4 regions of the Arthrobacter sp. 05T410 genome follow, and region 1 is predicted to be linked to each of the others. Evidence: riboswitches for the same ligand, from Rfam matches in the RefSeq annotation. Region 1 holds a riboswitch; each other region holds the start of a gene.

What was found. A riboswitch is a leader RNA that binds a small molecule or an ion and turns the genes downstream of it on or off. The one in region 1 is predicted to bind thiamine pyrophosphate.
Region 2: linked by a shared signal. The riboswitch ahead of thiC (phosphomethylpyrimidine synthase ThiC) and the one ahead of AC1DFR_RS14650 (bifunctional hydroxymethylpyrimidine kinase/phosphomethylpyrimidine kinase) in region 1 are both predicted to bind thiamine pyrophosphate.
Region 3: linked by a shared signal. The riboswitch ahead of thiO (glycine oxidase ThiO) and the one ahead of AC1DFR_RS14650 (bifunctional hydroxymethylpyrimidine kinase/phosphomethylpyrimidine kinase) in region 1 are both predicted to bind thiamine pyrophosphate.
Region 4: linked by a shared signal. The riboswitch ahead of AC1DFR_RS15675 (ECF transporter S component) and the one ahead of AC1DFR_RS14650 (bifunctional hydroxymethylpyrimidine kinase/phosphomethylpyrimidine kinase) in region 1 are both predicted to bind thiamine pyrophosphate.

Annotation. Positions count from the first base shown of each region.
Region 1 is NZ_JBFTLP010000011.1:73,606-81,058, reverse strand. It holds gene obgE (GTPase ObgE) at 1-503, opposite strand, end outside; gene rpmA (50S ribosomal protein L27) at 621-884, opposite strand; gene rplU (50S ribosomal protein L21) at 946-1,254, opposite strand; gene AC1DFR_RS14650 (bifunctional hydroxymethylpyrimidine kinase/phosphomethylpyrimidine kinase) at 1,657-3,228, opposite strand; TPP riboswitch at 3,265-3,362, opposite strand; gene AC1DFR_RS14645 (Rne/Rng family ribonuclease) at 3,511-6,756, opposite strand; gene AC1DFR_RS14640 (vitamin K epoxide reductase family protein) at 7,240-7,453, shown strand, end outside.
Region 2 is NZ_JBFTLP010000018.1:52,964-60,416, reverse strand. It holds gene trmD (tRNA (guanosine(37)-N1)-methyltransferase TrmD) at 1-144, opposite strand, end outside; gene rimM (ribosome maturation factor RimM) at 145-717, opposite strand; gene AC1DFR_RS17695 (RNA-binding protein) at 841-1,083, opposite strand; gene rpsP (30S ribosomal protein S16) at 1,085-1,510, opposite strand; gene AC1DFR_RS17685 (hypothetical protein) at 1,729-2,166, opposite strand; gene AC1DFR_RS17680 (VOC family protein) at 2,603-3,478, opposite strand; gene AC1DFR_RS17675 (amidohydrolase family protein) at 3,554-4,660, opposite strand; gene AC1DFR_RS17670 (GNAT family N-acetyltransferase) at 4,664-5,164, opposite strand; TPP riboswitch at 5,241-5,348, shown strand; gene thiC (phosphomethylpyrimidine synthase ThiC) at 5,344-7,149, shown strand; gene AC1DFR_RS17660 (alpha/beta fold hydrolase) at 7,146-7,453, opposite strand, start outside.
Region 3 is NZ_JBFTLP010000012.1:97,871-105,323, reverse strand. It holds partial or broken gene AC1DFR_RS15360 (DUF222 domain-containing protein) at 1-567, shown strand, start outside; gene AC1DFR_RS15355 (thiazole synthase) at 742-1,566, opposite strand; gene thiS (sulfur carrier protein ThiS) at 1,572-1,808, opposite strand; gene thiO (glycine oxidase ThiO) at 1,805-3,115, opposite strand; TPP riboswitch at 3,109-3,229, opposite strand; gene thiE (thiamine phosphate synthase) at 3,256-3,951, shown strand; gene AC1DFR_RS15335 (ferritin-like fold-containing protein) at 3,989-4,663, opposite strand; gene AC1DFR_RS15330 (RNB domain-containing ribonuclease) at 4,702-6,195, shown strand; gene AC1DFR_RS15325 (DEAD/DEAH box helicase) at 6,578-7,453, shown strand, end outside.
Region 4 is NZ_JBFTLP010000013.1:71,464-78,916, forward strand. It holds gene AC1DFR_RS15645 (Na+/H+ antiporter subunit D) at 1-862, shown strand, start outside; gene AC1DFR_RS15650 (Na+/H+ antiporter subunit E) at 859-1,404, shown strand; gene AC1DFR_RS15655 (MrpF/PhaF family protein) at 1,401-1,679, shown strand; gene mnhG (monovalent cation/H(+) antiporter subunit G) at 1,711-2,061, shown strand; gene AC1DFR_RS15665 (DUF4235 domain-containing protein) at 2,170-2,433, opposite strand; gene AC1DFR_RS15670 (heme-degrading domain-containing protein) at 2,473-3,018, opposite strand; TPP riboswitch at 3,206-3,349, shown strand; gene AC1DFR_RS15675 (ECF transporter S component) at 3,416-4,063, shown strand; gene AC1DFR_RS15680 (ABC transporter ATP-binding protein) at 4,092-5,750, shown strand; gene AC1DFR_RS15685 (energy-coupling factor transporter transmembrane component T family protein) at 5,747-6,550, shown strand; gene AC1DFR_RS15690 (UDP-N-acetylglucosamine 1-carboxyvinyltransferase) at 6,711-7,453, shown strand, end outside.

The sequences.
Region 1 (7,453 bases):
GGGAAGCCGACGAGGGCGATGTCGGCGATGGACTTCAGTTCCAGGACGACGTCGCTGGATTCTCCTTCGATGCCGAGCAGCGCGAAGCCGGGCGCGCGGCGCTTCTGGGAGGACAGGGAGGCGTTGCCGAGGCCGCCAATGCCGCCGGCGGCGGCGATGTATTCGTCGCCTTCGGCCACGAGGTCGGCGATGACTTCGCCGGACTTGGACTTCACCACGGTGCCCACCGGCACCGGAAGGATCAGGGTTTCGCCGTTTTTGCCGCCGCGCCAGTCGCCCATGCCAGGGCCGCCGTTGGTGGCGTGCCGGTGGGGCGCGTGGTGGTAGTCGAGCAGGGTGGTGGTCTGGGGGTCCACGCGCAGGATGACGTCGCCGCCGTTGCCGCCGTTGCCGCCGTCGGGACCGCCGAGGGGCTTGAACTTCTCACGGTGGACGGAGACACAGCCGTGACCGCCGGTACCGCCGGATACGTGCAGTACTACCCGGTCTACAAAGCTCGCCACGTGGATCTCCTCAGTGCTGTTCCCCGGACCCCCAAAGAGGCCCAAGATGATTGTAATGCGGTTAAAACACCGGTGGAGCGGACCTAATGGCCCGCCCCACCGATTTAGAACTTATTGTTACTCTGCAGCTGCAGCAGCCACGATGTTCACAACGCGGCGACCACGGCGGGTGCCGAACTCGACAGCACCGGGGGTCAGGGCGAACAGGGTGTCGTCCCCGCCGCGGCCTACGCCGGCGCCCGGGTGGAAGTGGGTGCCGCGCTGGCGGACGATGATCTCGCCTGCGGAAACTACCTGGCCACCGAAGCGCTTAACGCCGAGGTACTGGGCGTTGGAGTCACGACCGTTGCGAGTGGAACTCGCGCCTTTTTTATGTGCCATTTGAAATGCCTGCCTTCAAAAATTCTGGGGAATCTGCTGGAACCTGAACAGTAACGAAGAGTTACTTGATACCGGTGATCTTGACCTTGGTCAGTTCCTGACGGTGGCCCTGACGCTTCTTGTAACCGGTCTTGTTCTTGAACTTCTGGATGACGATCTTCGGACCACGGAGGTCTTCGAGGATCTCAGCCGTAACCGTTACCTTGGCCAGGTCCGCAGCAGCAGACGTGACTTTGTCACCGTCCACCAGGAGCAGTGCGGGCAACTCAAAGGTGCTGCCGGCTCCACCGGGGACGCGGTTCAGGGTAACGAAGTCTCCAACGGAAACCTTCTCTTGGCGGCCGCCTGCGCGGACAATCGCGTACACCACTGGGGAACTCACTTCTCTCGACGTTTATTACTAGATTTGCGTGCGGAACCAGGGGCCAAATTGTTTGGACCGGCTCACGCTGTGCCTCAACGCCGGTGGATTCCCCGGGGGAACCCATGAGCTATCCCCGGAACAAATCCATTTGGAATTCCAAGCGGACCGTTCTCAGGGTCATAACCCAAGTGTTGGCGTAAGCACCGAAGATCTAGAATACGCTAATTTTGCCTTCGGCCGCAAATGAGGCTGGTTCCGGCGGGTAGTCCGTGATAGGCGCCACAACATCTTGATGCAAAGTCCCTGCCAATGTTCTTGGCCGGGATCTTGACCATCTTGAGCTGTGTTGCCGCAACGACTTCCGGAACCGCGCCCCACCATCGTACCGGTAGTCCGGACCAGCTCGCGTCAGGCGTACAGCCGCGGCGCGTCGAAGAAGTCCACTTCGTAGCGCGAAGACTGCCGGAAAGCCAGGGCCATGGCCTGCCGCTCGCTCTCCGATGCCCGCCCGGCCGCCGTGTCCGTGTACGCGATGGCCTGCCGGGTCGCGGCGGCGAAGTCCTCGTCGGCGTAGGTCCGCAGCCAGCCGGCGTAGGGGTGCTCCCCGGGGGCGCCACCGGCCAGGAACTCCCGGTGCAGCGTGGAACCGACCTCGGCGTAGAGCCAGAAGCAGGGCAGCGCCGCCGCCACGAGGACGCCATAGCTGCCGGAGACCGAGGCGGCCAGCAGGTGGTCCACATACGCTTTCGTGACCGGGCCCAGGGTGGAGGCCGTGAGGCGCGTGCTGAGCCAGGAACGGTGCAGCTCGGATTCGACCTCCAGGCAGGTCTGCGCCGAACGGGCCCAGAACAGCTGCTCGGCCTCGGTGGGGGCAATCGCCGCGGCCCGGGCCAGGACCCGGGAGTAGCCGTTGAGGTAGATGGCGTCCTGGGCGAGGTAGTACGCGAACTCGTGCTCGGGCAAGGTGCCGTCGGCCAGTCCGCGGACGAAGTCCAGGGCGTAGATCGCCTCAAGATCATCCGCGGCTCCTGCGCGCAGGGCTGCGGCGAACTCCCCCGCCGCCGGACCGTGCCCGGCCTGGAGGTGCTGCAGGTGGTGGAAGTGGTGGACCGGGCCGTTGCCCGAGCCGACGTCCAGGGCCGAGGCTCCGCGGAGCGCGCCCAGCAGCCACGGCTTGACTTCCCGCAGCGCCGCTTCCCAGTCCCCCACCCGGGCCTGCACGGTGGCCATGGCCGAGGACAGGGAGCATCCGGTGCCGTGGCTGTTGCGCGTCGCGATCCGCTCCCCCGGCACCACCACCGTTTCCTGGCCGAGCAGGCCGCCGGTGTTGACCAGCGCATCCGGGCAGCCGGTGCCGGCGTCGGCGTCGTGGCCGTCGGCGTCGTGGGCATGCCCGTCCCCCGGCCCGGCGCCCTGGAGGTGTCCGCCCTTAACCAGGACGGGGGTGCCGGTCAGGGCGGCCAGCCGCTTGCCCTGCGCCAGGGCCTCGGTCCAGTCGGCAGCGACGGGTTCCTTGAGCAGGATGGCGAGTTCGGCGAGGTTGGGCGTGATGAGGTCCGCCAGCGGCAGGAGGGCCTGCAGGGCGGCCTCGGCGGATTCCTGCAGGAGCCGGTCACCGCTGGTGGCGACCATCACCGGGTCCAGGACCACGACGGCGGGGCGCACCTTTTCCAGCCAGCCGCGGACGGCGTCGATCACGGCGGCGTCACCGAGCATGCCGATCTTGACGGCGTCGATGCCGATGTCGTCGCTGATGGCGTCCAGCTGCGCCGTGAGGAACGCCGCCGGGGGGACGTGGACGGCGCGCACGCCCTGCGTGTTCTGCGCTGTCAGGGCGGTGATGGCGGCCATGCCGTAGCCGCCGTTCGCCGCGATACTCTTCAGGTCGGCCTGGATTCCGGCCCCGCCGGAGGGATCGGAGCCGGCGATGGCCAGCACGCGGGGAATGCGCGGCGGGGCCGGCAGAGACTCGTTGTGCAGAAAATTGGGCGGGAGGAACTCGGACGGATTCGATTTCGCGGACAAGGAAGACATCCCTTCGCCGGTGCTAACCGGACAGGTTCAACGGGTCTGGATCTCAGCCGGCCCGATGCCCGGCACCCCGTGTCAGTGTTCCAGCCTAGCCCTTGCCACCCGGAGGACCCGTTAACGCACGAGCGGGCCCGGGCCCGGGCGGACGTATGTTACGTCTGCCCTGACCCGGACCCGCGGCCCGACCAGTCGAAATAATGACCGGACGGGGACGTGGTCAGTCGCGGAGGACTACAGCTCCGACGCCGGCACGCCGACGCCGAGGATGATCGGCTCGTTGCCGGCCGGGATGGACGCAGGCCCGGCCGCAACGGGAGCCTTGGCCTCGTGGACCGATCCGGCCGCGGCCGGCCGGGTTGCCTCGCGGTGCTCCACGGAGGTTTCGTTGGCTGCGCCCTGGGCGCGGCTGGCACTCCGGTTGCGGCGCCCGCGGCGGCCGCGCAGCGTCGTGGTGTCAGCTGTGCGTGACGCCGGCGCCTCCGCAGCGCGGACGGCCGACGGCGCCTCGGGCGCCGTGGCTTCCGGGGCGGCAACAGCTGCGGCCTGGTTCGGCTTGCCGGCCTCGGCTTCGCCCAGGTTTGCGAAGGCCTCGGTCAGCAGGTCCAGGGTCAGGGCCGGTGACGGCGCGTCCTCCGCGTGCTCGACGAAGGGCAGGGCCACCTGCTCGCCGCCAAACGTCAGCACCGTTGCGGGGCGGCCGGCTGCCTCGTCGGCGGCTGCCAGCTGCGTGACGGCGTCGACGGCGGCCTGGCGGGCCCCGGCGTCGCTGGCTGCGGCTGCCTCCCCGTCGTGCAGGTGCGCGGCGTGCGCTGCGGCAGCGATGTTGGCCAGCGCGGCACGGGTGGCCTCGGCCTTGGCGTGGCGTTCGGCCTCAGTGGGTTCGGCGTGGACGGGCGCGGGTGCGGCCGGCGCGGTCTCTCCGCCCTGGCCCCCCCGGCCGCGGCGACGGCTCTTGCGTTCCGGGCGGGCAGCAGGCTGCGCCTCGGTGCGCGGCACATAGTGCTCCGCGGCGACCGTGTTGGCGCGGCGGTGCTCCACCGGCTCGTCGTGGGTGACGATGCCGCGGCCCGCACATGTTTCGCACTGTTCGCCGAAGACTTCCAGCAGCCCGGTGCCCATCCGCTTGCGGGTCATCTGCACGAGGCCCAGCGAGGTCACCTCGGCCACCTGGTGCTTTGTCCGGTCCCGGCCCAGGCACTCCACCATGCGGCGCAGCACGAGGTCGCGGTTGGATTCGAGCACCATGTCGATGAAGTCGATCACGATGATGCCGCCAATGTCGCGCAGGCGCAGCTGCCGGACGACTTCCTCGGCCGCTTCCAGGTTGTTCTTGGTGACGGTTTCCTCGAGGTTGCCGCCGGAGCCGGTGAATTTGCCGGTGTTGACGTCCACCACGGTCATGGCTTCGGTGCGGTCGATCACGAGCGAACCGCCCGAGGGCAGGAAGACCTTCCGGTCCAGGGCCTTGTGGATCTGCTCGTCGATGCGCCAGGCCGCGAAGATGTCCGTGTCCTTGGTCCACTTCTCGAGCCGGCCCACAAGGTCCGGTGCGACGTAGGTGACGTAGGCCTCGATGGTGTCCCAGGCTTCCTCGCCGGAGACGATCAGCTTGGAGAAGTCCTCGTTGAAGACGTCCCGGACCACCTTGATGGTCAGGTCAGGTTCGCCGTAGAGCAGTTCGGGGGCGAGGATCTTGGTGGACGTCGACTGGCTCTCGATGCCTTCCCACTGCGCGCGGAGGCGGTTGATGTCGTGGGTCAGCTCTTCCTCGGACGCACCCTCGGCCGCGGTGCGGACAATGACGCCCGCGTCCTCGGGCAGGCGGTCCTTGAGGATCCGCTTGAGGCGGTTGCGTTCGACGTCGGGCAGCTTGCGGGAGATGCCGGTCATGGAACCGCCGGGCACGTACACGAGGTACCGGCCGGGCAGCGAGATCTGGCTGGTGAGACGGGCGCCCTTGTGGCCGACCGGGTCCTTGGTGACCTGGACCAGCACGGAGTCGCCGGACTTCAGCGCGTTCTCGATGCGGCGCTGCTTGCCCTCGAGGTTGACGGATTCCCAGTTCACTTCACCGGCGTAGAGCACGGCGTTGCGGCCGCGGCCGATGTCCACGAAAGCGGCCTCCATGGAGGGCAGCACGTTCTGGACCTTGCCCAGGTAGACGTTGCCGATCAGGGAGTCCTGCTGGGTCTTGGACACGAAGTGCTCGGCCAGGACGCCGTCTTCAAGGACACCGATCTGGATTCTGTCGTCGCGCTGGCGGACGATCATCTGGCGGTCCACGGACTCGCGGCGGGCCAGGAACTCGGCCTCGGTGATGACGGTACGGCGGCGGCCGGTGTCGCGGGATTCGCGGCGGCGCTGCTTCTTGGCTTCCAGGCGGGTGGAGCCCTTGACGGATGTGACGCGGTTGTTCACCGGCGCCTCGGCCATCGCACGCGGCGCACGGACGCGGGTCACCGTGTTGGGCGGATCGTCGCCTTCCCCGCCGGTCAGCTCGAGGTCCTGGTCTCCACGGCGACGGCGGCGGCGGCGGCGGGAGGTCACACCGTCTTCAAGGATTACCTCGGAACCTTCGTCGCCCTCTTCTTCGGTGCCTTCCGACTCGGTGTCGGACTCGGCAGAGGTGCGGGTGCGGCCGCGCCGGCCGCGGCTGCGGCGCCGACGGCGGTTGCCGGCGTCCTCGTCCTCGTCGCCTTCCTCGTCCTCGGGCTCAGCTGCTGCGGCGGCAACGGGGACCGGACGCACCACAGTGCTCAGGTCCGGGGCCTGGAAGATGACGGAAGTGAGGGCACCCGGTTCCATGAACAGCGACGCGGCCGGGCTTTCCTCGGGCCGGGCTTCCGGCTCTTCGGGCTGGGCTGCGGCGGGTTCCGCGGTGGGTGCTTCCGCAGCGGCGGCTTCTTCGGCCGGGAGTACTGCCGCGGGTGCTTCTTCGGCCTTCGGGGCGGCCTTGGCACGGCTGGCACGGCGGCGGACCGGCTTCTCTGCAACCGTCTCTGCGGCCGTTTGTGCGGCTTCTGCGGCGGCAGTTGCGTCAGTGCCAGCTGCTGCGGGGGCCTCAGCCGCGGCAGGTGCGCCGGTTTCGGCGTCGCCGGCGAAGGCAGGCAACGGTTCCGGGGCTGCTACAGCTTTCCGGGTCCGGGTGCGCCGCGCGGGCGCCTTGGCCGCAGTCTCGGCTGCAGCAGTTTCAGATACAGCAGCTTCGGGTTCAACAGTTTCAGATCCGGCTGCTTCGACGTTGGCCGGCTTACGGCGGCCCCGGACGGGCTCATCTGAACCGGCCGCGTCGGCCAGGGCCGCGGCTTCGGCAACAGCCTCGGCCGCCTCCGCGGCGTTGACCTTGGCGACGGGCGCCTTCCGGCGGGTCCGTACGGCCCTCTTCGGCGCTACCGGAGCCTCTGCTTCCGCAGTTCCCTGCGCTTCCCCGGTGACTACTAGTTCTTCGTTTCCGGCTACTACCTGGTCATTATCCATATGTGGCGACACTCCTGCCCCTGATGCGCCGCCACATTCGGCGCCCCTTGGGGGCAAATATGCGTCAACACCCGCAGGCATTGACAGAAGTCAATTGAATACCCTCAGGTTCGCACCGGCAGTGGGGTGCGGCAGCCCTGGAGGGCCGGCGAGATTGTTTTGGAACCCGTTGACCTACACGCCACAACCAGGTGCCGTCCAATGGCATTGCGGGACAGCTGGAATCAGAGGATCCGCAGCTCCCTGCTCATCATTGGCGGTCTTGAAACAAAATCGCCGGACCGGAATCCGGATGTGGATCGGGTTCCAGCCACGATCATTGTCTCACAGGAGCCGTGAAAGCAGGGGCAGGCGGGGCCGGAAGTGCAACAGGCGCGGCCGGGCGAGGCGGGCGGGGCCGTTCTCCGGCGCTGCTCAGCCTCCGGCGTTACAATCGGGGCAAGAAGCACCCGGTCAAGACGACTAAAAAAGGACTCAATTTCCATGCCCAGCATCTCCAGCACTGCCGGCGACGCGACCGTGCACCAACCGGGTTCCGGCCCGGCCCCCGCGGCGCGGCCCCTTCCCACGATGACCCGCGACCGCCCGTTCGCCTGGCTCCTGCTGATCACCGGCGTCATCGGCTGGCTCGCATCCGGGGCCCTGGTGCTGGAGAAGCTGGAGGTCCTGAAGGACCCGAACCACGTCACGGTCTGCG
Region 2 (7,453 bases), on a different contig from region 1:
GACCGTGCGGTGCCGGTCGGTGGTGAAGTCCCGCAGGTCATGGACCTTGAGGTCCAGCAGGCCGTCCTGGCGGGCCTTGCCGATCAGCGACAGCTCCAGCGGGGCCAGGTACTCCGGAAAGATGCTGACGACGTCGATTCTCATCTACGCGATGCCCTGCTCTTCGGAGTTCCGGGCCGCGGCACCCTCGGCTTCAGGATTCTCGTCGGTGTTGACCTCGAACAGTCCGGGCGGCGGGGTGACGAGGACGTACTTTTCACCCACGTTGACCTCGGGCACAATCTGTTCGACGAACGGGATCAGGACTTCCTTGCCCTCATCCGTGGTGACCACCAGCAGGTCCTGGACCGGCAGGGTGTGCAGTCCTGAGATTTTGCCGACCACGTTGCTGCCCACCCGGACCTCCAGGCCAACGAGCTCGTGCTCGTACCAGCCCTCGTCGTCGTCCTCGGCGCCGATGTCTTCGGTTTCGATGAACAGCTTGGCGCCGCGCAGGCCCTCGGCCTCGTTGCGGGTCTCGATCTCGTCAAAGGCCAGCAACAGGATGTCCTTGTTCCAGCGGGCGCTGAACACCGTCAGCGGCCCGGCCGAGGCGGGTTCAACGATGAACTGGGTGCCGGCGACAAAACGGTCGCCGGGCGCGTCGGTGAGCACCTGGACGGTCACTTCGCCGCGGATGCCGTGGGGCTTGCCGATTCGTGCCACCTGGAGCTGCATCTGTTCCTCTGTTCGGGGTTGGTGATTCTGTATTCTCTGGTGCGGAATTACGGGAAAACAGTCCGGCCCCTCCACCATTATCTGGTGAAGGGGCCGGACTCAAGACAAGTAGTGCTGAAAGCGTTACCGGCGGCGGTCGGTGTCGACGACGTCGACCCTGACCGGCTCGCCGTCCGCCAGCGCCGCAACCACAGTGCGCAATGCGCGTGCGGTCCGGCCCTGCCGGCCGATCACCCGTCCGAGGTCGTCCTGATGAACGCGCACCTCGAGGGTTTCCCCGCGGCGGTTGTTCTTCGCACTGACCTTGACGTCCTCGGGGCTGTCAACAATCCCGCGGACCAGGTGTTCGAGCGCTTCTGCCAGCAATTTACTCAGCCTCGGTGGTCTCTGCTTCGGCGGCGTCGGCGGGAGCCTCGGCAGCTTCGTCCTTCTTGGCCTTCTTGGTGATGGCTTCCGGGATGATCACGGAACCCTTTTCCGGGGTAACGAAGGCAGCCTTGGGAGCCTTGGTCTTCAAGGTTCCCTCCTGGCCCGGGAGACCCTTGAACTTCTGCCAGTCACCGGTGATCTTCAGGATCGCGGCGACCTGCTCGGACGGCTGTGCGCCGACGCCGAGCCAGTACTGGGCACGGTCCGTGTCGACCTCGATGTACGAGGGCTCTTCGGTCGGGTGGTACTTGCCGATCTCTTCGATAGCACGGCCATCACGCTTGGAGCGTGAGTCCATGACGACGATGCGGTAGTACGGTGCGCGCATCTTACCGAAGCGCTTAAGGCGAATCTTTACGGCCACTTTTGTGGTCACTCCTGTTTCTGAAACGGGGTCGAGCCCGACGTTCTGCACCCGTGGGGCGGGCCGTACTTGGGGGTTCTAAAGGACAAGATCCAGACGCGGAGAGAGGGGCCACGCAGATCGAGTACCTGTTCATTGTGCCAGATCACCGGCAGGATTTCGACTTGACACGTGCCCGGCGCACCAGCGCGCGGCCTGGAAGCGGCCTCGAGGGCCGGTCAGGACGTCCAGACGTAGAGGCCGGACCTGGTGGCGGGGTCGACGCCGGCGGCGAGCTCGGCGATCCGGCGGACGTAGTCCCGGGCCTCTTCGGGGCCGAAGGGCATGTCCTCCTCGGCGGCCCAGTTGGCGGCGACATCCTCCAGGACCTCGCCCTCCCCTTCGGTTTCATAGTTGAGCAGTTCCGCCAGCGTGCGGACCATTGCCGCCGGGACGCCGAGCAGCGAGTCGCTGGCCACGTCGACCATGGCCAGTTCATAGTCCGCGCCCGGGGCGTGCACGGCGACGCCGGCGAGGTCTCCCAGCCGCTCCACCTCGAAATCGCTGATCTCCGGGATGCGGACGGCGCCCGGGGCGGCCGGGCCGCCGCCTTCCAGTGCGCCGGCGCGCTTGAGGGCTTCTTCGTGGGTGGACACAAAGAGTTCGGTGAATCCCATGCAGCTGGTCCTTAGGGTTCGGCGGTCCGCAGACCGCTGTTTTCGGCGTCGCTTCAGCCTAGCCGCTTCAGCACGACCCCGCCCCGCCCGCTGGACATGCCATCCTCTGACCCTGAGCACTGGGCATGTGGCAACTATGTCCATTTCCGGCTGCGAGCAATGGACATGTTCCGACGTCCTGCCTGGAAACAGTGGACATGTCCCTCGCTGGCCCGGGAACCCGACCAAGGCCCGATGGGCATGCCCACTCCTGGCCGTGAGTACTGGACATATGGCAACCATGTCCATTCCCGGCTGCGAGCAATGGACATGTTCCGGAGTCCCGGCCGCGAGCAGTGGACATGCCCAGCGTTCCCGCCGGCGAAGAGTGGACATGTCCGGGGGGAGCTGTGCGCGCTGGACATGTCCAGCGACCAGCTTGCCTAGGGGAGAACTTCTAGCGCACGGCGACGCGGATCCGGTTGCGCCACGGATCCTCGAAGCGCAGCTCGGCGCCGGTGTGGTGGGATTCGACGCCGGCAACCTTGAGCCGGTCGGCCAGGGCCGCGACGTCGTCGCCGGAGGGCACCTCGATGAGGACCTCGCCCAGGCCCAGCGTGTCGCGCCGGGGGCCCGCGCCGCGGCTGTTCCAGACGTTCATGGCCATGTGGTGGTGGTAGCCGCCGGCCGAGACGAACAGCGCCTGGCCGTGCCAGCCCGCGGTCTTTTCGAAGCCGAGCGTGCCGACATAGAAATCATGCGCCGACTGGACGTCGCCGACCTGCAGGTGGACGTGCCCGACGCCGGCGGCGGCCTGGCGCTGGCCGGCCACGGACTCCTCGGTCAGGTATTGCTGCAGGTAGCGCTGCGGCGGCAGGGCGAGACTGTCCATGACGACGTTCTTGCCCTCCCAGGACCACGCCGCCCGCGGCCGGTCCCAGTACAGCTCGATGCCGTTGCCTTCGGGGTCGTTGAAGTAGAACGCCTCGCTGACGAGGTGGTCCGCGCTGCCGGTGAAGGACTGGGGCTCGTACTGGGCCGCGGTGGCGATGGTGGCCGCCAGGGAGTGCTGGTCCTCGAAGAGGAGGGCGGTGTGGAAGAGCCCGGCCTCGCCGCGGGAAGGTAGATTCAGGCCCGGGGCAGGCGCCAGATGCACCAGCGGCTTCTGCTGGCGCCCAAGGTAGAGCCCGCCGTCCTGTTCGGCCACAGTCTCCAGGCCGAGGGCGCGCTGGTAGTAGTCGGTCATGAGCTTCATGTCGCCGACCTTGAGCATCACGGTGCCCATGGTGAGTTCGGCAGGAAGGAGGTCCTGGGTGCTGGCTTCTGCGGTCATGGCAATGCTCCGTGGATTCTGTAGCCACCGGCCTTCGGCGACTCTACATAAAGATAAATTACTTGAAGCTTCAATTTATTCCAAAACATGGACTGGCACCCGGTCTACCGGCAGCCCACGCAGCACGATATGCCGGATCCGGCGGAGCGTGGCCGGATTGCTCCGCGGATCTTCGGCCGTGACGAGGACATCAGCGCTTGCCCCTTCACCGATGGACTCCGCGCCGAGCCAGGTCCGCGCGGACCAGCTCGCGGCGTTGAGGGCGGCAGCGGCGGAAAGGCCGGCGGCGTGCAGGGCCTGGATCTCGTCCACGATCCTGCCATGGCTGATCACGCTGCCGGCGTCGGTACCGGCATAGATCGCCAGCCCGGCCTCGTGGGCTTCGAGGATCCGCTCCGCCCGGCGCTCCCACAGCGAGCGCATGTGGGCTGCGTAGCGGGGGAACTTGGCCGCCGCCCGGGCGGCGATGTCCGGGAACGTGGCGATGTTGATCAGGGTGGGCACGATCGGAACACCCTGTTCGAGGAAGCGCGGCAGGTGCCGCGGCAGCAGCCCGGTGGCGTGCTCGATGCAGTCGATCCCGGCGTCCAGCATGTCATCGAGGGTGTCTTCGGCGAAGCAGTGTGCGGTGACGCGGGCCCCCTCATCGTGGGCGGCCTGGACGGCGTCCCTGATGGTCCGGGCGGGAAAACTGGAGGCGAGGTCGCCGGCGTCGCGGTCAATCCAGTCCCCCACGACCTTCACCCAGCCGTCGCCTGCCCTGGCCTGCTTGCGCACGGCCTCGACGAGATCCTCCGGTTCGACCTCGACGGCCAGGCCAGGCAGGTACCGCCGGGTCCTGGCGAGATGCCTGCCGGAGCGGATGATCCGGGGCAGGTCCGCGCGCTGCTGCAGCCAGCGTGTGTTGTGGACGGCGCCGGCGTCGCGGACCAGGAGTGTCCCGGCGTCGCGGTCCGCCAGGGCCTGGGATTCCGCGGTGTCCTCGGTAACGTCCCCGCCCGGGCCGAGGCCGATGTGGCAGTGCGCGTCCACGAGGCCGGGCATGACCCAGCCGTCGAGTACGAGGTCAGGCGCGGCGGCCGGACGGTGGAAGGTCAGCAGGCCGCCCACCGACCAGAGCCCGCGGCGTTCCTGGTCCGCCGCGGTGAGGATGGGGCCGCTGAACTCGATGATGCCGGTCATGACCTAAAGCCTAATCCGCATGACGATCCGCCGGCCAAGACGGTCCAGCCCCAGCTGCGCTTCGTGGATCCGCAGGGCGCCCAACGCCTGTCCTGGCTGGGCGAGTTCCTCGAAACCGCAGCTCGCATAAAACGGCGCATTGAACGGGACGCCTGCGAAGGTGCAAAGCGTCATCGATAAATAGCCACGGCTCCGGGCCGCATCAAGGGCCGTCTCCACCAGGGACCGTCCTATCCCCCGCCCGGCGGAGTCCGGCTGCACGGAGAGTTGTTCCAGATGGGCCTGGCCGCCGACCTCGTCAACGCGGGCAAACCCTACGGGCGGGTTACCGGCGACAAGTATGAAGAGCGGCTCAACCGGCGTCGTCAACTCCGGAGCCGGGAGCGTCTGGTTCCCCAGCTCCGCTTCGAGGATGCGGTCTGCTGAGGCCTCGAGAACCGGCAGCGCCTTGAGGTCTTCCGGCGTCGCCATCCGGATGCGGGGCACGGCCCTGGGCAGAGTCACAATGCCACGCTAACACCGCGGCCCGACCGCACTCCGTCACACTCGAGGGCCGGCCGGAGGTGCGTGGTAGTTTCGTCTACGACCACACGGGTGCCCCTGCAGGGGCTGAGATCGGGCTGACGCAGCCTGCGACCGTTGAACCTGTCCGGGTAATGCCGGCGAAGGAAGTGAGCTTTTCCGTGAACACCCAAGTGACACAGCACAGCCCTGTCCAAATTCAGTCCGCAGCCACCACGCAGTCGCTGAAGTCCCACTCGCTGGCCTTCAGCACGGATCCGGAGCATGGCATCCGCGTGCCGGTGACCGAGATCGCCCTGGAACCCTCCCCGGGCGACGTCCGGAACCCGCCGTTCCGGGTGTACCGCACTGCCGGCCCGGGCAGCGATCCGGTCCGCGGGCTGGAGCCGTTCCGCACCCCCTGGATTGAGGCCAGGGCGGACACCGAACCCTACGCCGGCCGCGAACGGGAGCTGCTCGACGACGGCAAATCGGCGGTGCGCCGCGGTGCTGCGTCGGCCGAGTGGCGGGGCGGCCGGCCGGTGCCGCGCCGGGCCGTTGAGGGCAGGACCGTCACGCAGATGCGCTACGCCCGGGACGGTGTCATCACCCAGGAAATGCGGTTCGTCGCGCTGCGCGAGAACTGCGATGTGGAGCTGGTGCGCAGCGAGGTGGCCGCGGGCCGCGCGATCATTCCCAACAACGTCAACCACCCCGAATCCGAGCCGATGATCATCGGCAAGTCGTTCCTGGTGAAAATCAACGCCAATATCGGCAACTCCGCCGTGACCAGCTCCATCGCCGAGGAGGTCGACAAACTCCAGTGGGCCACGCAGTGGGGCGCGGACACCGTCATGGACCTCTCCACCGGGGATGACATCCACACCACGCGCGAGTGGATCATCCGTAATTCCCCCGTCCCCATCGGAACGGTCCCGATCTACCAGGCGCTGGAGAAGGTGAACGGTGAGGCGAACGCCCTGACCTGGGAGATCTTCCGGGACACCGTGATCGAACAGTGCGAGCAGGGCGTGGACTACATGACCATCCACGCGGGCGTGCTGCTGCGGTATGTGCCCCTGACGGCCAACCGGGTCACCGGCATCGTGTCCCGCGGCGGTTCCATCATGGCTGGCTGGTGCCTGGCGCACCACCGGGAGAACTTTCTGTACACCCACTTCGATGAGCTGTGCGAGATCTTCGCACGCTACGACGTCGCGTTCTCGCTGGGCGACGGGCTGCGGCCGGGCGCGACGGCGGATGCCAACGACGCGGCACAGTTCGCCGAACTGGACACCCTGGCCGAGCTCACGCAGCGGGCCTGGGACTTCGACGTGCAAGTCATGGTGGAGGGCCCCGGGCATGTGCCCTTCCACCTCGTCCGGGAAAACGTGGAGCGCCAGCAGGAACTCTGCAAGGGCGCCCCGTTTTACACACTCGGGCCGCTCGTCACGGACATCGCACCGGGCTATGACCACATCACCTCGGCGATCGGCGCCACCGAGATCGCCCGCTACGGCACTGCCATGCTCTGCTACGTCACGCCCAAGGAACACCTCGGGCTGCCGAACAAGGACGATGTGAAGACGGGCGTGATCACTTACAAGATCGCCGCCCATGCCGCGGACCTCGCCAAGGGCCACCCCGGCGCGCACGAACGCGACGATGCCCTGTCCAAGGCAAGGTTCGAGTTCCGCTGGCGGGACCAGTTCGCGCTGTCCCTGGACCCGGTCACGGCCGAGGCCTTCCATGATGAGACGCTTCCCGCGGAGCCTGCCAAGACAGCCCACTTCTGCTCGATGTGCGGTCCGAAGTTCTGCTCCATGCGGATCAGCCAGGACATCCGGGACGAATACGGATCAGCAGATTCGCAGGCGGCCCTAGCGCAGATGGCGGCCGGAATGCGGGCGAAGAGCAACGAGTTCCTCGCCTCGGGCGGCAAGGTCTACCTGCCGCAGCCCTCGGTGGGAGAACCCGCAGCTTCCTAGGACGCCCGGGCGTGCTGGTGCCGGCTGACCTCGGCGATGTAGGAGCGGATGGCCCGGTCCCCTTCGGCTGAATCCTGGGGCCGGTGCCCTCCCGGCGCCGTGCGGTGCAGGGCGCCGGTCTCGCGCAGGTAGCCGGCGATTTCCTCATACAGCGGTTCCCAGCCGCCGGTCAGGACCAGGGTCGGCACGCCCGGCACGATCTGCAGCGGGGCTTCCCACGGCGGCGCCTGCAGGCGGAGCCGGCGCGCAGCCCGGAGGGCCTCCGGCGTAGTGGCCCCGGGGGCGTCCGCCGCGAACGCGCGGC
Region 3 (7,453 bases), on a different contig from region 1:
GGGCTGCCCGCCGCGGGCGGGCTCCGGCCCCAGGTCATGGCCACCATCGACTACCGCGACCTGCTCACCCGGCTCGGGACGACTCCCGCCGAAGCAGGCACCCATGCCAACACCGCACAGCACGGCACCGGAACCAGGCACGGCACCGGGACGCTGCTGTTCACCGGCCCCGTCACCGCCGGCACCATCCGCAAGCTCGCCTGCGACGCCGACATCATCCCGGTCGTCCTCGGCAGCGAGGGCCAGGTCCTGGACATCGGCCGCGCCTCCCGCATCTTCCCGCCCCACATCCGCAAGGCCATCACGGCCCGGGACCGGGGCTGCGCCTTCCCCCAATGCACGATCCCGGCCCCCTGGTGCGAGGCCCACCACATCACCTACTGGTCCCGCGGCGGAACCACCGGAACCGGCAACGGCACCCTGCTCTGCTCCCATCACCACCACGTGATCCACAAGGAACACTGGAGCATCCAGATGCGCACCGGCATCCCCTGGTTCATCCCGCCACCCCACCTCGACCCCGCCCGGACACCCCGCCGGAACAGATACTTCCGCCCCCACCAGTAGCGCCCAGTTATTTAGGTGCTCGCTATATTTAGTTGCTCGATATTTAGGTGCCCGCTTTCGGCAATGACGGCCTTGTGCGAGCCATGGGGTGAGGACTCGTTGGAGCTCTTGGGGATGCTGGCCCGGGGAACCGGGCCAGCCGGCCCGATCCCGGGGGGCTTCAGAGGAACGGCGTTAGAGGAACTCGGCCCGGCCTTCCATTGCCGAGGACGCCAGTGCGTGTTCCCGCCGCGGGATCCTGCCGGCCGCTTTCGCCAGCCTGCCGGCGATGACGGCATGTTTGAAGGCCTCGCCCATGAGCACCGGATTCTGCGCACGGGTCACCGCCGTAGCCAACAGCACGGCGTCGCAGCCGAGTTCCATCGCCAGGGCAGCGTCCGAGGCCGTGCCGATCCCGGCATCCAGCACCACGGGCACGGACGCGCGCGAGACGATCAGCTCGATGTTGTGCGGGTTCAGGATGCCCAGTCCGGTGCCGATCGGGGCGCCCAACGGCATCACGGCCGTCGCGCCGAGGTTTTCGAGCCGGAGGGCAAGCACGGGGTCGTCGTTCGTGTAGGCGAAGACCTTGAAGCCTCGGGCCACGAGCTGTTCGGTTGCGTCCACGAGTTCGACGGCGTCCGGCAGCAGTGTGTGCTCGTCGGCAATGACTTCGAGCTTGACCCAGTCCGTTTCCAGGGCCTCCCGCGCCAGCTCGGCGGTGAGGACGGCGTCCTTGGCGGTGAAGCAGCCTGCCGTGTTGGGCAGTACCCGGATCTGATGGTCCTCGAGCAGCTGGAACAGCGAGCCCGTCTCCGCCGGCGAATAGCGGCGTATCGCCACCGTGGTCAGCTCCGTCCCGGACGCCACCAGCGCCGCCCCGAGCCCGTCCAGGCTCGGCGCACCGCCGGTTCCCATGATGAGGCGGGAGCCGAGCCTTACGCCGTCGACCACGAACGGATCGGCCACCGCACCGGTCTTGGGGACGGCCTGTGTTCCTGCGAACGTCGTCTCGTTCATGCTGGTCATCCTCCTTGGACTGCCGTGACAAGTTCGACGTCGTCGCCGTCGGCGAGCGCCGTGGCGTGCCACTGGCTGCGCGGCACCACTTCGGCGTTGCGGGCGACGGCGACACCGAGCTTCCGCCCGTCGGCGGCGCGGCCGTCGGGGCCGATGCTCCGGCCAGTGAGCTGGCTGACGAGTGTGGAGACGGAGGCGCCGTCGGCGACGCTCTGATCCGTTCCGTTAAGTCGGATGTTCATGCTGCTTCCTTCTTGGGGCTGTCCCCGGACGTAACCGGGATGCGGGAAAAACGGTCGGGGCGGAACCCTGCCCAGCGCGGGTCCGGCGTGAAATCCATGAGTTGCCGGCACACGGCGGCAGCGGCGGGGGTCAGCAGGACGCCGTGCCGGAAGAATCCTGTGGCGATGATGAGTCCCGGGACGTCGCCGCCGTCCGCTTGTGCGACCCGCCCCAGCAGCGGGGCATTGTCCGGGGTTCCGGGCCGCGCCCGCGCCGTGGCTTCCAAAAGCTCCAGCTCGGCGACCGCAGGCACCAGCTGCTGGGCATCCCGCAGCAGCTGGTAAATGCCGCCGGCGGAAACCGCGTGCGGATCCGACGGTCCATCCTCCCGCTGGGTGGCCCCGATCACCACGGTGCCGTCCTGGCGGGGGACGATGTACACCGGGATGCCGCGCACCATGCCCCGCACGGTGGCCGTGAGCAGCGGTTGCAGATGCGGAGGCACGCGGAGCCGGAGGATGTCGCCGTAGACGGGCCGCAGCGGCAGCACCAGCCCGGCCGGTAGCTCCTCGAGCGCGGCGGCGCCGAGCCCGTTGGCGACCACGGTCTCGGCAGCCCGTACGGTACCGCCGCCGGCCAACCGCACACCCGCCACCTGTCCGTCCTGCCACAGCAGGCCTGCCGCGCGCCGCCGGACGAAGCTGCCGCCTTCCGCACCGAGCACGCCGGCGAGCCGGGTGATCAGCAGGCGGGGGTCCACCTGGTGGTCGGCCGGGATGTCGAAGGCACACGAGATGCCGGGACTCAGGAGGGGCTCCCGGGTGCGCGCCTCGCGCACTGTCAGTGGCTCCACGGCCAGGCCGCATGCCTTCTGGACTTCCCTCAAGTCCGCGAGCGCGCGCCGGTCCGCCGCGTCGGCCCCCACCGCCAGGGTCGGCGTCGTTAAGTAGCCGGTACCCGCCGGGGAATCCGCGCCGGCGGCACCGGCGTCGAGAGCCGCAGCGAATCCTGGCCACAACCGGGAGGCCTCAAGCATCAGTCCCAGGAGCTGTTCCTCCTGGTAGTGCAGTTCACTCACGGGGGCCAGCATGCCGGCCGCGGCCCAGCTGGCTCCGCTGCCGGGAGCATCATCGATCAGGACCACGGATCGCCCCGAGCGGATGGCCTCGAACGCGATGCCATGGCCGATCACCCCGCCGCCGATCACGGCCACGTCGGCAGTCGTATCCCCCGCGATGATTCCCTCTGCGGTACCGGGCCCCGTGTCACAAACCTGGGCGTCGGCGTCATTTGCGGCTCCGGCCGCACGGCCTGCTCGTGTGCCCATGAAGAATTCCTTCCCTACGCCGGTACTAGCCGGATCAGGTCAAGCGGTCGGCTCTGACGCCCTCTCAGCCGGGCAGCGGCGACATGGCTGCTGCGGGCTCCCGCGGTATGCGCCCAGTTTAGAGGAACTAGGCTGGTCCCATGAGCCAGGACCCCCTCCACACCACCGCCCGCCTCTATCTCTGCACCGACGCCCGCAGGGACCGCGGCGACTTCGAGGACTTTGTGGACGCCGCCTTCGCCGGCGGCGTGGACATCATCCAGTTGCGCGACAAGTCGCTCGAGGCCTCCGAGGAGCTGGAACTGCTGGAGGTCCTGCACACCGCGGCGCAGCGCCACGGGCGGCTGTGGGCCGTCAATGACCGGGCGGACATCGCCTCCCTGTCCGGGGCTCCGGTGTTCCATGTCGGCCAGAAGGACATTTCGCTCGACGCCGCCCGCGGCTTTCTCGGCAAGGATGCCGTGATCGGCCTGTCCACCCACAGCCCGAAGCAGGTGGACGCCGCCATCGCTGCCGCGCCAGGCCGCAAAGGGCTCGATTATTTCTGTGTGGGCCCCGTGTGGGCGACGCCCACCAAGCCCGGACGCGCCGTCGGCCTCGATCTGGTGCGCTACGCCGCCCAGGCGATCGGCGGGGCGGACGCGGAGGGAACCGGCAAGGTCGACGAAAGCGTGCTGCCGTGGTTCGCGATCGGCGGGATCGACCTCAGTAACGTGGAGCAGGTAGTCGATGCCGGTGCCCGGCGGATCGTCGTGGTCCGGGCGATCACCGACGCCACTGATCCGGCCCACGCCGCCGGAGCCTTGCTGGCGGCGCTGGACGCCGCCGCATCCTAAGCAGGTCCCCAGCCCGTAATGCCGGCCGGCACTGAAACTATCCGGCGAGACCCAGCTCCGTCATCCGGCGCGCGTGATTCGCTGCGAGTTCGGCCGCCAGGCCGTTGACCAGCGCCCGGGCGCCGGCGTCGTCCAGCCCCGACAGTCCGCCGAGGAACGCGTGCTCGGCGCTGACACGCTGGGCGTGGTTCAGTACTTCCCCCAGCAGACGCCTGGCCCACAACGCCAGGCGCGACGCCAGCCGGGGGTCATCGGCCAGGGCCGCCTTGATGCGCGCCTGCAGCACGGCCGTGGACTCACCGGTGGAGCGGACCTGCCCGATCAACTCACGGGTCGCGGCGTCGACGTACCGGCCCACGACGCCGTAAAAGTCCGCGGCGACCGTGTCGATCACGTAGGCCTTCATGAGGGCCTCGTACCAGTCCGACGGGCGCGTGCGTTCGTGGAAGTGGTCCACCGAGGGCTGGAACGGCAGCATGGCGGCCTCCGTATCCAGGCCCATGTGTTCGAGCCGGATTCGGACGAGTTCGTAATGCTGGAACTCGACCACCGCCATCCTGCCCAGCAACGCACGGTCATGCAGCGTGGGCGAATACCGGGCACTCGAGGACAGCCGCTCGAAGGCGGAAAGCTCGCCGTACGCCAAGACTCCCAGCAGGTCGGCAAGGAAGCTGTTGTAGAGGGCAGGATCGTCCGCAGTTGCGCTCATCATCCAAGACTAATAGCGGAAATCGGGCTACCCTGATTTTCGTGTCACATCATCGCCTGACCCCCAGTGTCCACGAGCAGCAGAACCAGCTTGCCGGGGCACTCAAGGCGTTGCGCACCACGCTGGAACTGCCCGGCCCGTTCCCCGAGGATGTGCTGCGCGACGCGGAGGCGGCGGTGGCCGAGCACAAGCTCCCGGACCTTGACCTCACGCACCTCGAGTTCGTGACTATCGATCCGGCATCGTCCACCGACCTGGACCAGGCCCTGTTTATCGAACGGAGCAACGGCGGCTACAAGGTCTTCTACGCCATCGCCGACGTCCCCTCCTTTGTCGCCCCGGGCGGGGCGCTGGACGCCGAGACCCGGCGCCGCGGCCAGACCTTCTACACCCCGGACGGCCGGATTCCGCTGCATCCGGAGATTATCAGCGAGGCCGCCGGCAGCCTGCTCGCCGGGCAGCTGTGCGCGGCGTTCGTCTGGGAGTTCGAGCTCGACGCCGCGGCAGAGGTCGCCTCGGTCCTCGTGCGCCGGGCACAGGTCCGCAGCCGCGCGAAGCTCAACTACAAAGGCGTCCAGGCCGAGCTCGACGCCGGCACCGCGGCGCCCGTGCTGCAGCTGCTGAAAGAAGTAGGCCTCAAACGGGTGGAACTGGAACGACTCCGCGGCGGCGCGAGCCTGAACATGCCGGAACAGGAGATCCAGCAACTGCCCGACGGCGGCTACCGGATCGTAGCGGCCCCGCCGCTGCCGGTGGAGGACTGGAACGCCCAGATTTCACTCATGACCGGGATGGCCGCCGCGGCGCTCATGCTCCAGGGCAAAGTCGGCATCCTGCGCACCATGCCCGCCCCGGACGAGGCATCACTGCGCCACTTCCACCGGCAGACCCACGCCCTCGGCAAGCCCTGGGACGGGGAAATGCGCTACGGCGAGTACCTGCGGACCCTTGACCCGACGGACCCCCGGCAGCTGGCCATTGTGCATTCGGCCGGGATGCTCTTCCGCGGTGCCGGATACACACCCTTCGACGGCACAGTGCCCAACGCCGCCGTCCAGTCCGCCATCGGCGCCGCGTACGCCCATTCCACGGCACCGCTGCGGCGGCTGGTCGACCGCTTCGTGCTGGTAATCTGTGAGGCCCTGAGCAACGGCACCGAAGTTCCTGCCTGGGCCAGGGCCGCGCTGCCCTCCCTCCCGGCGATCATGGCTACCTCGGACCAGTTGGCGGCAAAACTGGAGCGGCTGGCGCTGGACACCGTTGAGGCGGCCCTGCTCGTCAACCACGTCGGCCAGGAATTCGACGCTGTCGTCATCTCCGGTCCCAAGCCGGCCAAGGGCACCAACGGCACCAGCAACGGCAACGGCGGGAAGACCAACGGCAACGGAAACGGCCCGTCCGGGATCGTCCAGATCGCCGAGCCCGCCGTGACCGCACGCTGCCCCGGCGAGCTGGAACCGGGCACCAAAGTCCGGGTCCGGGTGGTGTCCTCGGACATCGTCACGCGGGAAATCCAGTTGGAGCTCGTGGGCTGACGGCCGGCTATCGGTCCGTTGACGGCCCGCTGGCCGTCCTCACGCCGTCCCCACGCCGTCGCCAGCCAGCGCTCCCGGCCGCCCTCCCGGTCACTTCCCGAGGCGCAATCACCCGCCCAGTCGAGGATCCACGCCTTGTACAGCTAGACTGAAGAGGTAGAAATGGATGCCCGGTCGTTGATTTCCATGATTTTCGAATTCAACAAGCCCGCCCCTACGCGATCTTGAGATACACCCGCTGGTCCCCAGTGCCAGCATTTAGATAGCCCGCGATCGGCTTCCACTGGAATTGCTTGCGCGCCTGAGCGTGCTCCGGAACGGCCACCACGGCCGGCCCCGTTGAGCAAGCAGCGCAGCCCAAAATGAATAAGGAAACTCCCCTGTGAGTGAATTGCACACGCACCAGCTTCTGACCGATGAGTCCGGCACGGAGACCATCGAGCCCGAAGAGACCATCATCTCGGACGAAAAGCCGCACGAGATTGCCGAGAAGACCTTTGCCGACTTCAATGTCCGTGCCGACATCGTGGAGTCCCTGGCCGACGCCGGCATCACCCACCCCTTCCCGATCCAAGCCATGACCCTGCCGGTCGCACTGGCAGGGCATGACATCATCGGCCAGGCCAAGACCGGTACTGGCAAGACCCTCGGCTTCGGCATCCCGGCGCTGCAGCGCGTCGTCGGCCGCGACGACGCCGGCTTCGACAAACTGGCCGTTCCCGGCGCCCCGCAGGCCCTGGTGATCGTGCCCACCCGCGAGCTCGCCGTCCAGGTAGCCAAAGACCTCGAAAACGCCGCCAAGAAGCGCAACGCCCGCATCGCCACCATCTACGGTGGCCGCGCTTACGAGCCGCAGGTCGAGGCGCTGCAGAACGGCGTCGAGGTTGTCGTCGGTACCCCCGGCCGCCTGATCGACCTCTTCAAGCAGAAGCACCTGAGCCTGAAGAACGTCAAGATCGTTATCCTCGACGAAGCCGACGAGATGCTGGACCTCGGGTTCCTGCCGGACGTCGAGACCCTGATCGCAGGCACGCCCGCGGTCCGCCAGACGCTCCTGTTCTCCGCCACCATGCCCGGCCCGGTCATCGCCATGGCCCGCCGCTACATGACCCAGCCGACACACATCCGCGCCGCGGACCCGGACGACGAGGGCCTGACCAAGCGCGATATCCGCCAGCTGATCTACCGTGCCCACAGCATGGACAAGGTGGAAGTGGTGGCCCGCATCCTGCAGGCCCGCGGACGCGGCCGGACCATC
Region 4 (7,453 bases), on a different contig from region 1:
GGGCGTCTATGCGATGGTCCGCACGGAAACGCTGCTATTCCCGGGGGATGCGCTCAACGCCCCGCTCATGGTCGCGGCGCTGCTGACCATGGTGGTGGGCATCCTCGGCGCCCTGGCCCAAAGTGACATCAAGAGGCTCCTGTCCTTCACCCTGGTCAGCCATATCGGCTACATGGTGTTCGGCCTGGCCATGTCCACCGTGGCCGGTCTGGGCGCCGCGGTGTTCTACGTGGCCCACCACATCACTGTCCAGACCAGCCTGTTCCTGGTGACCGGCCTGATTGAACGCCGCGGCGGCAGCTCGTCCATGGACCGCGTGGCAGGACTGGCCAAGCTCTCCCCGGTATTGGGGGTCCTGTTCTTCATTCCCGCCATGAACCTCGCCGGAATCCCGCCGTTCTCGGGTTTCCTGGGCAAGCTGGGGCTGCTTCAGGCAGGCGTGGAACTGGGGACGCCGCTGGCCTACGCCCTGGTGATCGGCGGCGTGCTGACGAGCCTGCTGACCCTGCTGGCGATCGCGAGGGTCTGGAACCGGGCGTTCTGGCGCAAGCCCGGGGACGCCGAACACCCCGATCCGGTGCTCCTGGCAGCGCCGGCCGACTCCGCCACGGGTGACCGGGCCGGCAAGACGAATGTGACCCTGCTGCCCCGCACCATGGTGGGCTCCACCCTGGGCCTGGTGGTCTTTGGCGTGGCCCTGACGGTCTTTGCCGGGCCGCTGTTCAGGGTGGCCGACCAGTCCGCCCAGGAGATGCTGGACCGGACCTCCTACATCCAGGCCGTGCTCGGCCCGGACGCGCCCGTGCCGCCGGTGCCCCCGTCGCTCCACCCGGTGCAGGTCCGGGAGGGCGGCGGAAAATGAACCGGAAAAGGATCTCGCTGCGCCAGGAACTGCCGCTGCTGGTCTGGCTCGTCTTTGTCTGGGGCGCGCTCTGGCAGAACTTCAGCCCGGGCAATCTCCTCTTCGGCGCCCTCATCGCGGTGCTCGTGGCGCGCATTTTCTATCTGCCCCCGGTGGAACTCGGCGGCCGCTTCAACGTGCTCCGCGCCGTGCCGTTCGCCCTCATCTTCCTCGGAAAAGTCGTCGCGGCAAGCTTCCAGGTCCTGTACCTGGCCGTGGTCCGCGGCCCCAACGTGGTCAGCGCAGTCGTAGCCGTGCCGCTCCGAAGCCATTCGGACCTCCTGGTCACGGCCACCGGGCACGTGATCTCGCTGATTCCCGGGTCCCTCGTGGTGGAGGTGGACAGGTCGACGTCCACGCTCTACATCCACGGCATCAACGTCCGCAATGCCGAGGACGCGGCCAAGCTGCGCAAAGAGGTCCGGGACACCGAGGCCGGGCTGATCCGGATCATGGGGACCAAAGCCGAACTTTCCGCCCTGACACAGGAGACCGCCGCATGATGCAGACCGTCCTGACGGTGACCGCCGTCGTACTGTCCCTGGCCGCCGCGGGGGCGATCGTCCGGATCGCGCGGGGGCCCTCGCTGCTGGACCGGGTTCTGGCCGCCGACGTGCTGCTGGCCATCTTCGGCGCGGCCCTGTGCATCGACATGGCCGCCAACCGGCACCTGAACAACCTGATGCTGCTCGTTGCGATTTCCCTGATCGGATTCGTCGGCTCGGTCACCGTGGCCCGGTTCGTGGCCGACAGGCGGGAGGGCGTCCGTGAATCCTGACACAGTGATCGACGCCGTCTCCGCCGTGTTCATGGTGACCGGAGCCCTGATGTCCCTCGCGGCCGCCATCGGGCTGCTGCGATTCCCGGACCTCATGAGCAGGATGCACGCGGCCACCAAACCGCAGGTCCTCGGCCTGTTCCTGCTGCTGGCGGCCCTTGGCCTGCAGATGCGCACCTGGTCGGTGTGGCCCGTCCTGCTGGTGGCCTGGCTCTTCCAGCTGCTCACCGTCCCCGTGTCCGCCCACATGGTGGGCCGGGCCGGCTACCGGACCAAGCACCTGCACCCGGAGCTGCTGAGCTCCGACGAGCTCGAGGCGGTAGTCCAGAAGGCCGCCCAGCAGGCGGCCACGCACGGAGCGGACGACGACGACGACCGCTGAGCCCCGTCCGGCCCGGCGGACCCGGCCGCACGTCGCCCCCGTCCGGCCCGGCGGACCCGGCCGGGGCCTTCGACTGCCGCGGCGGGCGCCGCGGCTGGTCGCGTCAGGTCAGACGACGTCCTGGGTCTTGGCGAAGCGGGTGATCGCGCGCTGGGTGCCGCGGTTGGCGAGCACCTGGATGATGGCGCTGACCGAGGCGGAGATCAGGGCGAACGTCAGGGCCGAGCGCAGGGTGGTGGGAACGTCGTCCTCCTGGCCCTTGGGCGGCTTGTTGCCCGTGGACTTTTCCCACATGGTGTCCACCAGCTTGGTGCCGGCAAAGCCGGCCAGGAGGCTGACGCCGGTGCCGAGCAGCTTGATGAGGATGTTCATTCTTCGGTCTCCTTGGGACGGGAACGGTTTTCCCCTAGCCTAGCGTTCCGGGGTGAGGACCATCCGCAGGGCCTCGACCACGAGTTCGTGATCCGCCTTCTGGGGCAGGCCGGAGACGGTGACGACGGCGACGGCGCCCGTGCCGCGCACGTAAACGGGAAACGCCCCGCCGTGGGCGGCGAACTCCGACTGATCCCACCAGGCGTTGTCCTCGATCCTTCCGCCGGCGGCGCGGGCCCGGAGGCCCACCAGCAGGGACGGGACCTCGTACCGCATGGCGGTGCGCTTTTTGGCGTTGATCCAGCGCTCATTGTCCGGTGTGGCGCCGTCCAGCGCGGCGTGGAAGAGCACCTGCTCGCCTTTGGTGATGTCGACGGCGATGGGCAGCGAGCGTTGCCTGCCCAGCTCGACAAGGAGGAGCCCGAGGTCCAGGGCGTCATCCTTGCTGAACGACGCGAACTGGAGCGCCTCTATCTCGGCCAGCACGCGGCCGATAAGCGCCGCCAGGGAACCCCGCGGCTGCGGCTCACTCGAGTCGGGATCGTATTCCCCGGAGGGATCTTGGGTGACCGGTGTGTGCGACAAAATATTCCAGCTTTCCGGTGGGTGACGAGGCCGCCCGCTGGCGGGTCCGGGGGTCCGGCACGACGACTCTACCAAGAGGGATTTCCGGGCCGCCGGGACTGCCGCCGTCCGGTCCACGATTGTGACGGCACACCACTGAAAACCCGGCCGTCCGGGTGTAAACTGAGCCAGCCCACAAGGGCGAAAATAATTACGACAGGGGAGCGCCGCCGTCGGGCATCGCCGGAACAATCCGGGGAAACCTTTGGTGGGCGCTGAGAGTGCGGACAGCCGCAGACCCTCGAACCTGATCCGGTTAGTACCGGCGCAAGGGAGTCGAGTTCTCAGGGTGCGCGGAGGGCGGCGGAAGCCGAGACCGGCCGGCGCACCCTCCCCTCCTGTTCCTCAGGAGGACGACATGACAGATATTTCAGCACAGCATGGTTCCGCCAGCCGTTCATCCGCCCGGCGCAACTACAGCTGGCGCGTGGTGGACATTGTGGTGGCCGCGTTGATCGCCGTTGCCGGCGGCGTCATTTTCTGGGCCTGGTCCCAGGGCGCGAACCTGATCTCGACTCCGGTCAACGCGGTCTACCCGCCGTTGAGCGGACTCTACGCCGGCGGCTGGATGATCCCGGCGGTGCTGGGCATGCTCATCATCCGCAAGCCGGGCGCCGCGCTCTTCTGCGAAACCGTCGCGGCCACCGGCGAGCTCATCATGGGTTCGCAGTACGGCACCACGGTGCTGATCTCCGGCATCCTGCAGGGCCTCGGCGCCGAACTGGTCTTCGCGGCCTTCCTCTACAAGAAGTTCAACCTGCCCGTCTCCGTGCTGGCCGGCGCCGGCGCGGGCCTCTTCTGCGGCCTGAACGATTCCTTCCTGCCGTGGGGCTGGAACATCGCCTACGAAGCCGGCGACAAGCTCGCCTACATCGCCTTCACCACGATCTCCGGCGCCGTGATTGCCGGCGGACTGGCCTGGCTCGCCACCCGCGGCCTGGCGAAGACCGGAGTGCTGGGCTCCTTTGCCTCCCGCAAGGCCGCCACGGAGCCCGTCTTTTCCTGAGCCCCGTCGCTGAATCCTGCAGAGAATCATGAGATCTTCACCGGGCGTCCGGCCGGCCGCCGTCACGGCCCGCGGCTGGGGCTGGCGGCATGCCGGACGGACCAGGCCCGCGGTCAGCGGCCTTGACCTGGACATCCAGCCGGGGGAGCGCGTGCTCCTGCTGGGGCCCTCCGGCGCCGGCAAGTCGACGCTGCTCCACGCCCTGGCCGGCGTGCTGGGCGACGGCGCGGCCGGCGACTCCGGGGACCCCGGCGACTCCGGCGACGCCGAGAACACAGACGAGACCGGCAGCCTCCTGATCGACGGTGCCCCGCCACGGGCGCAGCGCGGCCGCGCCGGGCTGGTGCAGCAGGACCCGGAAACGCAGGTGGTGCTCTCCCGCCTCGGCGACGACGTCGCCTTCGGAGCGGAGAACCTCGCCGTCCCGGCGGCGGAGATCTGGCCGCGGGTGCACGAGGCCCTCTACGACGTCGGGCTGGGACAGCTGCCGCTGGACCACCCGACGGCGGCCCTCTCCGGCGGCCAAAAGCAACGGCTCGCGCTCGCCGGGATCCTCGCGATGCGGCCAGGGCTGCTGCTGCTCGACGAGCCGACCGCCAACCTCGACCCCGCGGGCGTCCTGGAGGTCCGCGACGCTGTGGGCCGCTGCCTGGACAAGACAGGCGCCACGCTGGTGGTCGTGGAGCATCGGGTGGGGGTCTGGAAAGATCTGGTGGACAGGATCGTGGTGCTGCAGCCAGGGTCCGCCACGGACTCCGCGGTCTTGATTGACGGACCGCCGGACCGGGTCCTGGCCGAGGCGCGGGACATGCTCATCGGTGCGGGCGTCTGGGTGCCGGGCTACGTCCCGGCGACGCGGATGCGGACACCGGTGCGGGGCGCGGGACAGATTCTGCTCGCGGCCGACGCGCTCGCGGTGTCCCGCGAACGGCCGCGGCGGGCCGGGCTGCGCGACGGCTTCCGCACCATCGCGCCGCGTCCGGTCCAGTCCGGGGTCTCGGTCCGGGTCCGCGCCGGCGAGGCGCTGACCATCACCGGACAGAACGGCACAGGGAAGTCCACCCTGGCGCTGACGCTGGCCGGTCTCCTGCGGCCCGTCGCGGGAACAGTCTCGGCCACGGCGGAGCTGAGCAGTCCCGCCACCGGTCACTCCAGTGGTCGCTCCAGTGGCCGCGTACGCGACGGCGCCGGACCCGATCCCTACCGGTGGAAGGCCCAGCAGCTGATCGCCAGGATCGGAACCGTCTTCCAGGAACCCGAGCACCAGTTCGTTACCGGCAAGGTCCTCGACGAGCTCATGTTCGGCCCGCGCCACCTCGGCTACGGCGAAGACCGCGTGGACGAACTGCTGGAGCGGCTGCGGCTGACGGAGCTTGTGGACGCCAACCCCTACACGCTCTCCGGCGGCGAGAAGCGGCGACTTTCGGTAGCCACTGTGCTGGCGGCGCACCCCCAGGTGCTGGTCCTGGACGAGCCCACCTTCGGCCAGGATGCCAATACCTGGGCCGAACTCGCCTCGTTCCTCTCCGAGCTCCTCGACGCCGGTACCGCCGTCGTGTCCGTGACGCATGACGCCGAATTCAGCGCCGTCCTGAGCGGCGCCGAACTCCGCCTCCGGCCACAGGAAACCGCCGCCGCGGACGCTCCCGGCCCGGATCTCGAGCTGCCGGAGGGGGCCTCGCCATGAGGGACGCGCTGAGCCTGCTCGGCAACCATGCGCTGCTGACCCGAGCCAACCCGCTCGCCAAGTTCACGGCGGTCACCCTGATCACCCTGGTCCTGGCGCTCTCCATTGACTGGGTGTCGGCGTCGGTGGCGCTGGCGTTCGAACTGCTGCTCCTGCCGCTGGCGGGCCTGACTGTGGCCTTGCTGTGGCAGCGCGGCTGGCCGCTGATCCTCGCCGCGGCGCTGGGCGGCTGGAGCACGGCCATCCTGGCGGCCGATTCCGGACCCGTCCTGCTCGATGCGGGGATCTGGTCCGTCAGCGCCGGTTCCCTGCAGCTGGGGATCGGCTTCATGCTCCGCGGGCTCGCGATCGCATTGCCCGCGGTGCTGCTGATGAGCTGTACCGACCCCACGGACCTGGCCGACGCCCTGGCCCAGAACGCGAAACTGCCGCACCGGTTCGTCCTGGGCACCCTGGCCGCGATGCGGCTCGTCGGAATCATGGCCGAGCAATGGCAGACCATCGGCATGGCCCGGCGGGCCCGCGGCGTGGGCTCGAGCGGCAACCCCTATCAGCGGTTCCGCGCCACGCTGGGCCAGAGTTTCGGCCTGCTGGTGCAGGCGATCCGGAGCGCCTCGCGGCTCGCGGTGACCATGGAGGCCCGCGGGTTCGGCGGTGCCGCCCGGACCTGGGCCCGGCCCTCCACGTTCAGCGGACTCGATGCCTGGGTGCTGCTGGGCGGGCTCGGCATCGCCGCCGCCGCCGTCGCCGCGGCCCTCGGCGCGGGCACCTGGAACCTCGTCTTCCTCACCCGCCAGTAGACCGGCGCCGCCGGCCGGGCAGCCCGGGAGTTCCGGCGGGGCGGCCCGGGAGTTCCGGCGGCCTGCCGGTTATCGCATGGCGTGGGTATCCGTGTGAGATTGGCGCCATTCCGGCCGGAATTGCCGTGGTTTATAAATCATGCGTGATATTTTCGGGAGCATGACTCAACCGACTGCTGAACACGTAGGCATCCTGCTCCGCGAGGCGCGCGGCGCCAAGGGCTGGACCCAGGGGCAACTCGCCGCCGAGCTGGGCACCAGCCAGAGCGCCATCGCCCGGATGGAACAGGGCAAGCAGAACCTGAGCCTGAAGATGATCCAGCGCCTGGAGGCGATCGTCGGGCACAGCATCGTCAAGGTGGGCCGGCCCCAGATGACCCACCTGCGCGTCGAGGGCGGCCGCACCCTCGCCGGCGCGGTGGACGTCAACAGTAGCAAGAATGCCGGCGTCGCGCTGTTGTGCGCCAGCCTCATCAACCGCGGCACCACCACGCTGCGCAGGCTTGCCCGGATCGAGGAAGTCAACCGGATCGTGGAGGTGCTGACCAGCATCGGCGTCGAGTGCACCTGGCTCAACGCGAACGACCTCCAGATCCGCCGCCCCGCCGTCCTGGACCTGGCCTCCATGGATGTGGAGGCGGCCCGAAGGACCCGCAGCGTCATCATGCTCCTGGGCCCGCTGCTGGACGAGGCCGACACCTACCGGCTGCCCTACGCCGGCGGCTGCGACCTCGGCACCCGCACCGTGCAGCCGCATATGCAGGCACTGCGCCAGTTCGGCCTTAGCGTGGAGGCGAAGTCCGGGTTCTACGCGGTGCAGGCGCCGCCGTCGGACGGTCACGACCGCTCCTTCGTGCTCAGCGAACGCGGCGACACCGTCACCGAGAATGCCATCATGGCCGC